Linked DNA regions of Tolumonas auensis DSM 9187. The protein of the gene in region 3 interacts with the protein of the main gene of each other region in a pairwise test. Links are inferred from orthologs where the notes say so. Each region holds a gene or a part of one and is shown on either strand. Other genes may lie near its edges.

Region 1 (3,097 bases), 1.4 Mb from region 3 along the record:
AAGATGGCTGCTGGTGGTAATTTTGACTCTGGCATGCTGGATAACGTGACCGTCGCATAAGCAGCAATAACAGGGATGAAGTGGTAACATGTTGATAACAAGTTACTGCTTCATCCTTTTTTATTGAGGTGTATATGCTGGCTGTGCTGTCTCCTGCCAAATCTCTGGATTATGAATCTCCGCTCACTACTTCCCGTTTTTCTGAACCGGCACTGATGCATGAATCTGCATTACTGATTGAACAACTACGTCAGTTTGCACCGGCTGATATTGCTTCTCTGATGCATCTGAGTGACAAGCTGGCCGGACTGAATGTGGCGCGTTATGCTCAGTGGGAGCCGGTTGCAACACCGCAGAATGCCCGTCCTGCCGTGCTGGCATTTAATGGCGATGTTTATTCCGGTCTGGCTGCACAGGATTTTGATGATGCCGATCTGGATGTGGCGCAGCAGCATATCCGCATTCTCTCCGGGCTGTATGGTCTGTTACGTCCGCTGGATTTATTGCAACCGTACCGGCTGGAAATGGGCACTAAGCTCGGTAATCCGCGGGGAAAGGATCTGTATGCTTTCTGGGGCGATATTATTACCGGACATCTGAATCAGGCACTGACAGAGCAGGGGGATAATGTGCTGCTGAATCTGGCATCGGATGAATATTTCAAGTCGGTGAATGTCAAACGGCTGGCGGGGCGGGTGATCACACCGGTATTTCAGGACGAGAAAAACGGTAAATATAAAATCATCAGCTTTTACGCGAAAAAGGCACGCGGGCTGATGGCGCGGTATTTAGTAAAAGAACGCATCAGTAAGCCTGAGCAATTGCTGGATTTTACCGTGGCCGGTTACGGGTATTGCCCTGAGTTATCGACGGAAAACAAGTTGGTGTTTCGTCGTCCGGAAGATCTGTCGCAGTAACAGAAGAACAAAGTAGCAGAAGAATAAACCCGCCTGCGGGAACAGGCGGGATGGTGAGGCTGTTATTTAGACTCTGGTTTTTCAGCCGCTTTAGCTGCTTTTTCGGCGTGTTTTTTCGCCCAGTCTGGTTTGCCTTTGTTTTTGCTGACGCGATGACGGATTTTTTCTTTCGGTTTTTTCTCGTCTTTTTTCTCGTCTTCTTTTTTCTCTTTGCGCTTACCGGCGGGTTTGCTGATTTTGTGCTGCGGACGCATGCTGTCTACCACACGACGCATCATTTTTTCTTCAGCGTAACGCTCAACGCGTTCCATCATGCCAACGTCATGCGCTTCGATCAGGTTGATTGCACAACCTTTTTTGCCGGCACGACCGGTACGGCCGATACGGTGAATATAGGTGTCAGCAGAACGCGGCATGTCGTAGTTAAACACATGACTCACGTCCGGTAAGTCGATACCACGCGAAGCGACATCGGTTGCCACCAGAATTTTCACCCGGTCGGAACGGAAACGGTTCAGTGCTTCAATACGCTTTTCCTGTTCCATTTCACCGCGCAGCCAGGCGCAATCGATACCATTGGCCTGCAACTGACTGACCAGTTCTGCCAGGCGCTCACGGGTTTTAACAAAGATGATGCTGCGTGTTACGTCTTCCTGCTGCAGCAGGTATTTCAGCAGATTGAATTTATGCTCTGCAGTGTCAGCAAAATAAACCAGCTGCTGAATTTTCTTGCGTTCACTGCGTGGTGGTTCGGCATACAGCTCTGCCGGATCTTTCAGCAGGTCTTCGGCAAATTTCTTCAGACCCGCGCCTTCCAGCGTCGCGGAGAACAGCATGGTCTGTTTGCGCCAGCGGGCTTCAGCAGCGATACGATCAACATCACCGATAAAGCCCATATCCAGCATGCGGTCAGCTTCATCAAGCACCAGAATTTCAATATCACGGCTGTCGAAGCGTTCATCTTCAATGTATTGCATCAGACGACCGGGGGTCGCGATGATGATATCGACAGTTTTTTCTAATGCAGGAAGTTGTTTCTCTTCCGCAACACCACCGATGATGCTGGCAACTTTCATATGTGTGTAGGCAGCCAGTGCTTCGGCCTGTTCGGTGATTTGCAGAGCCAGCTCACGGGTTGGCGTTAAGATCAATGCACGGGCCGGGCCGGGACGGCGGCGCGGGAAATCGATCATGTGCTGCATAATAGGCAACAGGAATGCGGCTGTTTTACCGGTACCGGTCGGTGCGGAAGCCATCACATCGCGTCCTTCCATCGCCACCGGGATCACTTGTGATTGAATGGTGGTTGGGCGTTTGAAACCCAGTTCTTCCACGGCTTGCAGCAGAACGGGATCCAATTCTAAGGATTCAAAAGACATAAACGACTTCCTGACTTACAAATGAGGGCGCACATTATAGGCAAGTATGGCGTAAAATTCGCAGCTATTTTAGTGTTACTCAAAATTCAGAAGACGAAACATTGTATGGGTGGTCATAGTTTTACTTTTAAACAATTTCATATTGACCAGGATCGCTGTGCGATGAAGGTCGGTACCGACAGTATTGTTCTGGGCAGCTGGACGCCGGTCAGAGGGGCAAAACGCATTCTGGATATTGGTACCGGCACCGGTATTCTGGCGCTGATGCTGGCGCAGCGCACCGCACAACAGGTGCAGATCGATGCGGTGGAGCTGGATAAGGACGCGGTGAAACAGGCGGAGGAAAATATAAATGCTTCGCCATGGCGGGAACGTATTCGTGTTATCCGGCACGATATCCGTACTTTTCAGGCGCCCCATTACGATCTGATCATCAGTAATCCGCCTTATTTTGTTCACGGACAAACACTGCCTGATGCTGCCCGCCAGCTTGCGCGGCACACCGGGGAGCTGGATCAGACGGCCTTACTGGAAAGTGCAGCGCGATTACTGACGCCATTCGGTAAGCTGGCGCTGGTGCTACCGGTAGAAGAGGGTGAACAATTGGTTGCATTGGCAACAGCGGGTGGCTGGTATTTACAACGCCGTTGCCGGGTTGAGACCAAACGGGGTAAAGCGCCAAATCTGGTGCTGTTATTGCTGAGTCGCAAACCGGCAGAAACAGAAGAGGAGCAACTTTGCCTGCGTGAGACAGACAACCGTTACTCCCCGGAATTCATCGCACTGGCCGATGAGTTTTAT
Region 2 (3,154 bases), 500 kb from region 3 along the record:
ACAGTGCGAAATAACGTTCACCTTCTTTCGGCGGACGGATTTTGCCGGAAATAGTGTCGCCGGTACGCAGGTTGAAGCGGCGCACCTGGCTTGGGGATACATAAATGTCATCCGGGCCGGCAAGATAAGAGCTATCAGCGGAACGCAGGAAACCAAAACCATCCTGCAGAATTTCCAGCACGCCATCACCAAAGATGTCTTCCCCGCTTTTCGCATGGGCTTTGAGAATGGCAAAAATGATATCTTTTTTATGCAGACGGGCCAGATTTTCCAGGCCCATAGATTCGCCCAGATGTACCAGTTCAGAGACTGCGGTATTCTTTAGTTCAGTTAGATTCATAGAGGTGATGTAGTTTCGGGAATTGCAATAGGGTTGGATTGACTGCTGGAGAGCGCGCATCGAGCGGATATGAACAGCATCGTTTAACCAAATTAGCACCAATTTATCGGGGCGTCCAGCTATCTGCAGTGAGAAATGGATGAAAATCAGGCATTATTAAAAATAGAGGAGGCCTGAAGCCTCCCCGGGGATAACGATTACAGATGGGCGTCGAGAAACTCTTTCAGCTGAGTTTTAGACAGTGCGCCAACCTTGGTGGCGGCAACAGCACCGTTCTTGAACAGCAGCAGGGTAGGAATACCACGAATACCGAATTTTGGTGGAGTACCAGAGTTCTGATCGATGTTCAGCTTGGCAATAGTCAGTTTACCGGCATATTCGCCTGCAACTTCGTCAAGAATCGGGGCAATCATTTTGCATGGACCACACCATTCAGCCCAGAAATCAACCAGAACCGGGGCGGAAGCATTCAGTACGTCATTCTCGAAGCTGGCATCAGTCACGTGTACAATTTTGTCACTCATTTTTTACTCCACATTTGCAATTCGTTTGCTCTAAACAATATAGGGGTACGAAGATGCAAATTAAAGGGATCAAGAAATAAAAGCCAAACAGTTACCCTAATTAAAGGATACTGTTTATTATTGCAAGTCTAATTCAATAAGCATATTGCCCATGAGCAAAACACATCTTACAGAGATCACATTCGCTGAACTCGGACTGGAACCACAAGTTCTGGCCGGCGTGGAAGCTAAAGGCTTTCATAATTGCACGCCTATTCAGGCGGAAACTATACCTCTGCTGCTGACCGGGAAAAACATTGCGGGCCAGGCACAGACCGGTACCGGCAAAACGATCGCGTTTCTTGCCGGTACATTCAACTATTTACTGACTCATTCAGCAAGTGCTGAACGTCGTCAGAATCAGCCGCGTGTGCTGATCATGGCGCCAACCCGTGAACTGGCCGTACAGATTTATAACGATGCGGTTCCGATGTCTGAAAGCTGTGGCTTTAAGATGGGGCTGGCTTACGGTGGTGATGGCTACGATAAGCAGCTGGCCGTATTGCAGGAAGGTGTTGATCTGCTGATCGGAACCACTGGCCGTATTATCGATTATCTGAAACAGGGCATTATTGACCTGGGTGCCATTCAGGTTGTTGTGCTGGATGAAGCGGATCGTATGTTCGATCTGGGCTTTATCAAGGACATCCGTTTTCTGTTCCGTCGGATGCCGCCGCCAGCGCAACGTCTGAACATGCTGTTCTCTGCCACCTTGTCACTGCGTGTGCAGGAGTTGGCTTATGAACACATGAATGAGCCGCAGCATATCCAGATCGAACCGGAACAAATGACCGGTCAGCGCATCAAGGAAGAGCTGTTCTATCCTTCTAACGAAGACAAGATGCTGCTGTTACTGACGCTGATGGAAGAAGACTGGCCGGAAAAAGCGATCATCTTCGCCAATACCAAACACGGTTGTGAAGATGTGCATGCCTGGTTGCAGGCGGATGGCCATCGTGTCGGTCTGCTGACCGGTGATGTGCCACAGAAGAAACGTCTGAAGATCCTGGAAGATTTTACTGCCGGTCTGCTGGATGTGCTGGTGGCGACTGATGTGGCGGCTCGTGGTCTGCACATTCCGGATGTAAGTCATGTGTTTAACTATGATTTACCGGATGACGCGGAAGATTATGTGCATCGTATCGGCCGTACTGGTCGTGCTGGCCGTAGCGGACATGCAATCAGCTTCGCTTGCGAAGATTACGCGTTCAACCTGCCTGAAATCGAAGAATATACGCATCATCCGATTCCGGTCAGCAAGTATGATCCAAGTGCATTGCTGGATGATGTGACAGCGCCAAAACGCGTGGTCCGTCATCGTCTGCCGGTAAACCGTAATATGCGTGATCGCCAATCGACAGGCCGTCGCCGTCCGGGTAATAAATCTTAACGACAGGATGTCTCTTTTGGATCAATCTCCGTTATATGCCGCAATTGATCTTGGCTCGAATAGTTTTCACATGCTGATGGTACGGGAAGTGGCAGGTGCCATCCGTACCGTTGCCAAGGTTAAACGCAAGGTTCGTCTGGCTGCCGGACTGGATACCGAACACAATCTGAGCCTGGAAGCGATGGCGCGGGGCTGGGACTGTCTGCGTTTGTTCGCTGAACAGTTGCAGGATGTGCCACGGGAAAATATCCGGGTGGTGGGGACGGCGACTTTGCGTCTGGCACGTAACGTTGATTCATTCCTGCTCATCGCTGAACAGGTGTTGGGACATAAAATCGAGATCATTTCCGGCGAAGATGAAGCCCGTACCATTTACCAGGGGGTGTCCTGGACATCCAGTGGTGAAGGTAATCGTCTGGTGATCGATATCGGTGGCGCCAGTACGGAGCTGGTGATTGGTGAAAGTAATGAAGCCAAGCTGCTGAACAGTCTGCATATGGGCTGTGTTATTTGGATCAAACGCTATTTTGCGGATGGTCTGCTGAACGAGGCTAATTTCACTGCGGCTATTGATGCAGCCAAGGCGGTTTTGCAGGATGTTGCGCCGGGATACCGGGAGCTGGGCTGGCTGAGTTGTGTCGGTGCATCCGGTACGGTGCAGGCATTGCAGGAGATCATGATTGCACAGGGACGCAGCGAACGGGTGACACTGGCCAAGCTGTATGAGCTGAAAGCGCAAACGATCATCTGCGGGCATCTGGATATGCTGGTGTTGCAAGGGCTGATGCCGGAACGGCTGAGTGTCTTTCCGTCCGGACTGGCGATCCTGATTGCGATCTTTGAGACGCTGCATATCGAAAA
Region 3 (3,589 bases):
GAGTCAAGAAGGTCTAATTCGGAGGTGTTAAGCGAAAAAGGGATGCAGAGTTGGCTGATACTGCAATCATGACAATGAATAGTACCGCCACACGATGGAGGTCTTTTAGCTTTTGCTTTGTCCTGGATCATCTTGACGCTATTTGATTTTTGATTTTAGTCAAAAATATACCATTAACCGGGGTGGTTTGGGTAGCAATAATGATGAGCTTTTATCTGTGAACGTAAGGGTATCGGTAAATAAATCCGCCGTTGAATATGACAACGGCGGATTTTGAGTCTTATCGGGCTTCAGGGCGTCCGGCTGGAGCTGATGCCTGTTGCTTCAGAGTAGAAGTGCCTGCTGCACGGCCACTACCATTTACCGGCTTACGCTCATAAGGAGGATAATCTCCTTTTGGCTGAGCTGGTGGTAAAGGCATTTCGGCAGGACGAGTCATTGCAGCATTAGCAAAACGGACACGTTCAATCAAACCATGAGCCTTGGGTTTATTAACAACAACCGCAGTTGCGGTGCTGATAACAACAGGTTCTGATTTAACTGTTTCTTCCACTGCTACGGGTTCAGCAATCACAACGACAGGTGCTGCTATTTCCACAGCGATAATGGTCTCTGCTGTTGTCTGCATATCAGAAGCAGCCTGTTCAGTAACTACCGCTGCTTCAGGTGACTCAATCACCGTCACTTCGGTTTTTTCTGCAGGTTCTGCTACCAGCGATGTTTCCGCAACAACTGGTGTTTCAACAGGGCTTTCAGAAACGACTACCTGAGGCAAAGCATCAGCTTGTTGCTGTGGAATTACTTCTGTCACAACTACCGTTTCCACAGCCTGTTCCTGAACTGGTGCTTCAGAAACTGTCTCGGTGGACGTTACAGTCTGAATTGCTTTTTCTTCCGCATTCCGTTCAGCGTTATTGCGGCGACGGCGTGTACGAGGTTGTGCTTCTGCCACTACTGTTTCAGTTTCAGGCTTCGCTGCAACAATCTCAGTTTGGACTGTTTCATCGCTTATCCGTACTTTCTTACGCATATTGCGGCGTTCACGACGTTCTTCAACACGCTGTTCTTTACGGGATACATCCTGTTGTTCTTCAGCCACTGCAGCAGGTGCAGGTACTTCATTGCGTGGCTTACGTTCTTTAGGCGTACGCTCAGGTTTAACTGCTGGCGACTCTTTTTCAACGTTATTGTCACGTACAGAAGGTCGGTCAGTTCGTTCCGCCCGGTCTTGTCGAGGGCGACGAGGCTGACGAACCGGAGTGGTCTGAGTTTTTTCTTCTGGTGCTGCAGTACCAGCAACATCTTCTTCACGGTTACGCGCAGCATAGGAGGTATTACGTTTACGGTTATTATTGCGGTTATCACGACGACGCGGTTGCGGACGCTCTTTAACCGGTGGTTTTTCTTCTGCTACCTGAGTTTCAGCAGAACCTTTAAATAATGCACCAATAAAGCCGAATAGGCGTGACAGTAAACCTTCAGCTGCTGGTTTTGCGACAACCGGAGTTGGGGTATTAACTGGCGTTGGAGCCGGTACACTCGGTGCAACGAAACCCTGCAAGGCTGGTTGTTCTGCCGGTGCAATAATCTGCTGTGGTTTTGGTTGATATTCTTCAACCGGAGCTTCAGTTTTTAATTCATAACTGAGTGCATCGCTTTCTTCGCCTGAACGGAAACGAGACACTTCAAAGTGTGGCGTTTCCAAACGAGTATTTGGAATAATCAGCAACTGAACTTTGTGGCGTTGTTCGAGCGTTAGCACTGCCTGACGTTTTTCGTTAAGCAAATAAGCGGCAACATCAACAGGAACCTGAGCAATAACCTGCTCAGTATTATCTTTCAGTGCTTCTTCTTCGATAAGACGCAGGATACTCAGTGCCAGCGATTCATTGTCACGGATGAAACCCTGACCACTGCAACGCGGGCAGACATGAGTACTGGACTCATTCAGTGAAGGACGTAAACGCTGACGGGATAATTCCAGCAGCCCGAAGCGGGAAATACGGCCTAACTGAATACGTGCACGATCCTGACGCACGGCATCACGCAGACGATTTTCAACTTCACGCTGATGGCGGACAGGCGTCATATCGATAAAGTCGATAACGATCAACCCACCTAAATCGCGCAGACGCAATTGACGGGCGATTTCATCGGCTGCTTCCAGATTGGTTTGCAGAGCCGTTTCTTCAATATCACCACCCTTGGTTGCCCGGGATGAGTTGATATCAATAGAAGTCAGCGCTTCGGTCGGATCAATAACGATTGAACCACCGGATGGCAAACGCACTTCACGCTGGAAAGCAGATTCAATCTGACTTTCGATCTGGAAATGAGTGAAAAGTGGAATTTCACTTTTATACAGTTTTACGCGATTGACGAAATCCGGACGAACCAATTCAATATGTTGTTTAGCTCGTTCAAAAATGGTTTCACTATCAATCAGGATTTCACCGATATCCCGGCGCAGATAGTCACGAATAGCGCGAACAATAACGTTACTTTCCTGATGGATCAGGAATGGCGCTGCCCGGTTGCTGGATGCTGTTTTGATAGCATTCCAGTGTTTCAGCAGGATATTCAGATCCCACTCCAGTTCTTCCTGTGATTTACCGACGCCTGCGGTACGAACAATCAATCCCATTCCGGACGGGACTTCCAGACCGTTCATGGCTTCTTTCAGTTCAGTACGTTCATCACCCTCAATCCGGCGGGAAATACCACCGGCGCGGGGGTTATTCGGCATCAGAACCAGATAGCTGCCAGCCAGACTGATAAAGGTAGTTAACGCAGCACCTTTATTGCCACGTTCTTCTTTATCAATCTGAACGATAACTTCTAAACCTTCTTTGATCACTTCTTTGATATTAGGGCGACCGTGGAAGGTATAGTTTTCAGGAAAATATTCGCGGGCAATCTCTTTGAGCGGCAGGAAACCATGGCGCTCAGCACCATAATCAACGAAGGCTGCTTCCAGACTTGGCTCGATACGAGTGATTTTCCCTTTGTAAATGTTGGCTTTTTTCTGCTCATGGCCCGGATTTTCAATATCCAGATCATAAATACGCTGCCCATCAACGAGGGCTACACGCAACTCTTCTTCCTGAGTTGCGTTAATAAGCATTCTTTTCATTCAAATCTCTGTTTTTGTAAATTGTTTTGATTATGTACTTCACCGTTGCTTGAAACAGACACTACCGGCCTCGGGTCTTAATGGCATGTATTGGCAACCTCCCGGTTGGGACATGCGTGAGGCGCACTTTTAGGTGCGTTCATGTTTCCTCCCTTGCGACAAGGGGGCGAGTGAAGAATCGATGATTTTCTGATACGTAGGCAACAACCAGCCTTACGCTTTATATAGAAAATCACTTCATTATTCCATTTTCCGTTGAAGCAGCGCAAGGCATGCTGTAATGAGTTTGCGACAATCATCAATGGCTGAGTTAGAATTAATACATGAATAATACAAATCCTGGCGTACAGTTCATCACTATTGATGCTGAGCAAGATGGACAACGCATAGATAACTTTTTGAAAACTCAGCTAAAAGGGGTTCCTAAAAGCCTCATTTACCGTATTTTGCGCAAAG

What was found.
Region 1: the proteins of rne (region 3) and srmB interact in binary tests that used the Escherichia coli proteins (3 or more experiments, as listed by UniProt). The link is inferred for Tolumonas auensis DSM 9187 from one-to-one orthologs.
Region 2: the proteins of rne (region 3) and rhlB interact in binary tests that used the Escherichia coli proteins (3 or more experiments, as listed by UniProt). The link is inferred for Tolumonas auensis DSM 9187 from one-to-one orthologs.

Annotation. Positions count from the first base shown.
Region 1 is NC_012691.1:1,049,546-1,052,642, forward strand. Bases 139-3,077 are described here. They hold srmB (ATP-dependent RNA helicase SrmB), read right to left. Parts: upstream 2,297-3,077; coding sequence 980-2,296; downstream 139-979. Other genes in these bases: yaaA (peroxide stress protein YaaA), read left to right, coding at 139-917; TOLA_RS04990 (tRNA1(Val) (adenine(37)-N6)-methyltransferase), read left to right, coding at 2,402-3,077. Also shown: TOLA_RS04975 (PilT/PilU family type 4a pilus ATPase), read left to right, coding at 1-60; more of yaaA, read left to right, coding at 135-138; more of TOLA_RS04990, read left to right, coding at 3,078-3,097. UniProt on the Escherichia coli protein: DEAD-box RNA helicase involved in the assembly of the 50S ribosomal subunit at low temperature. Exhibits RNA-stimulated ATP hydrolysis and RNA unwinding activity. Acts before DeaD.
Region 2 is NC_012691.1:2,909,367-2,912,520, reverse strand. Bases 159-3,154 are described here. They hold rhlB (ATP-dependent RNA helicase RhlB), read left to right. Parts: upstream 159-1,015; coding sequence 1,016-2,293; downstream 2,294-3,154. Other genes in these bases: gppA (guanosine-5'-triphosphate,3'-diphosphate diphosphatase), read left to right, coding at 2,310-3,154; trxA (thioredoxin TrxA), read right to left, coding at 538-864; rho (transcription termination factor Rho), read right to left, coding at 159-340. Also shown: more of rho, read right to left, coding at 1-158.
Region 3 is NC_012691.1:2,407,639-2,411,227, reverse strand. What follows is about bases 81-3,511. They hold rne (ribonuclease E), read right to left. Parts: upstream 3,134-3,511; coding sequence 281-3,133; downstream 81-280. Other genes in these bases: rluC (23S rRNA pseudouridine(955/2504/2580) synthase RluC), read left to right, coding at 3,457-3,511; TOLA_RS11180 (FNR family transcription factor), read right to left, coding at 81-131. Also shown: more of TOLA_RS11180, read right to left, coding at 1-80; more of rluC, read left to right, coding at 3,512-3,589. UniProt on the Escherichia coli protein: Endoribonuclease that plays a central role in RNA processing and decay. Required for the maturation of 5S and 16S rRNAs and the majority of tRNAs. Also involved in the degradation of most mRNAs.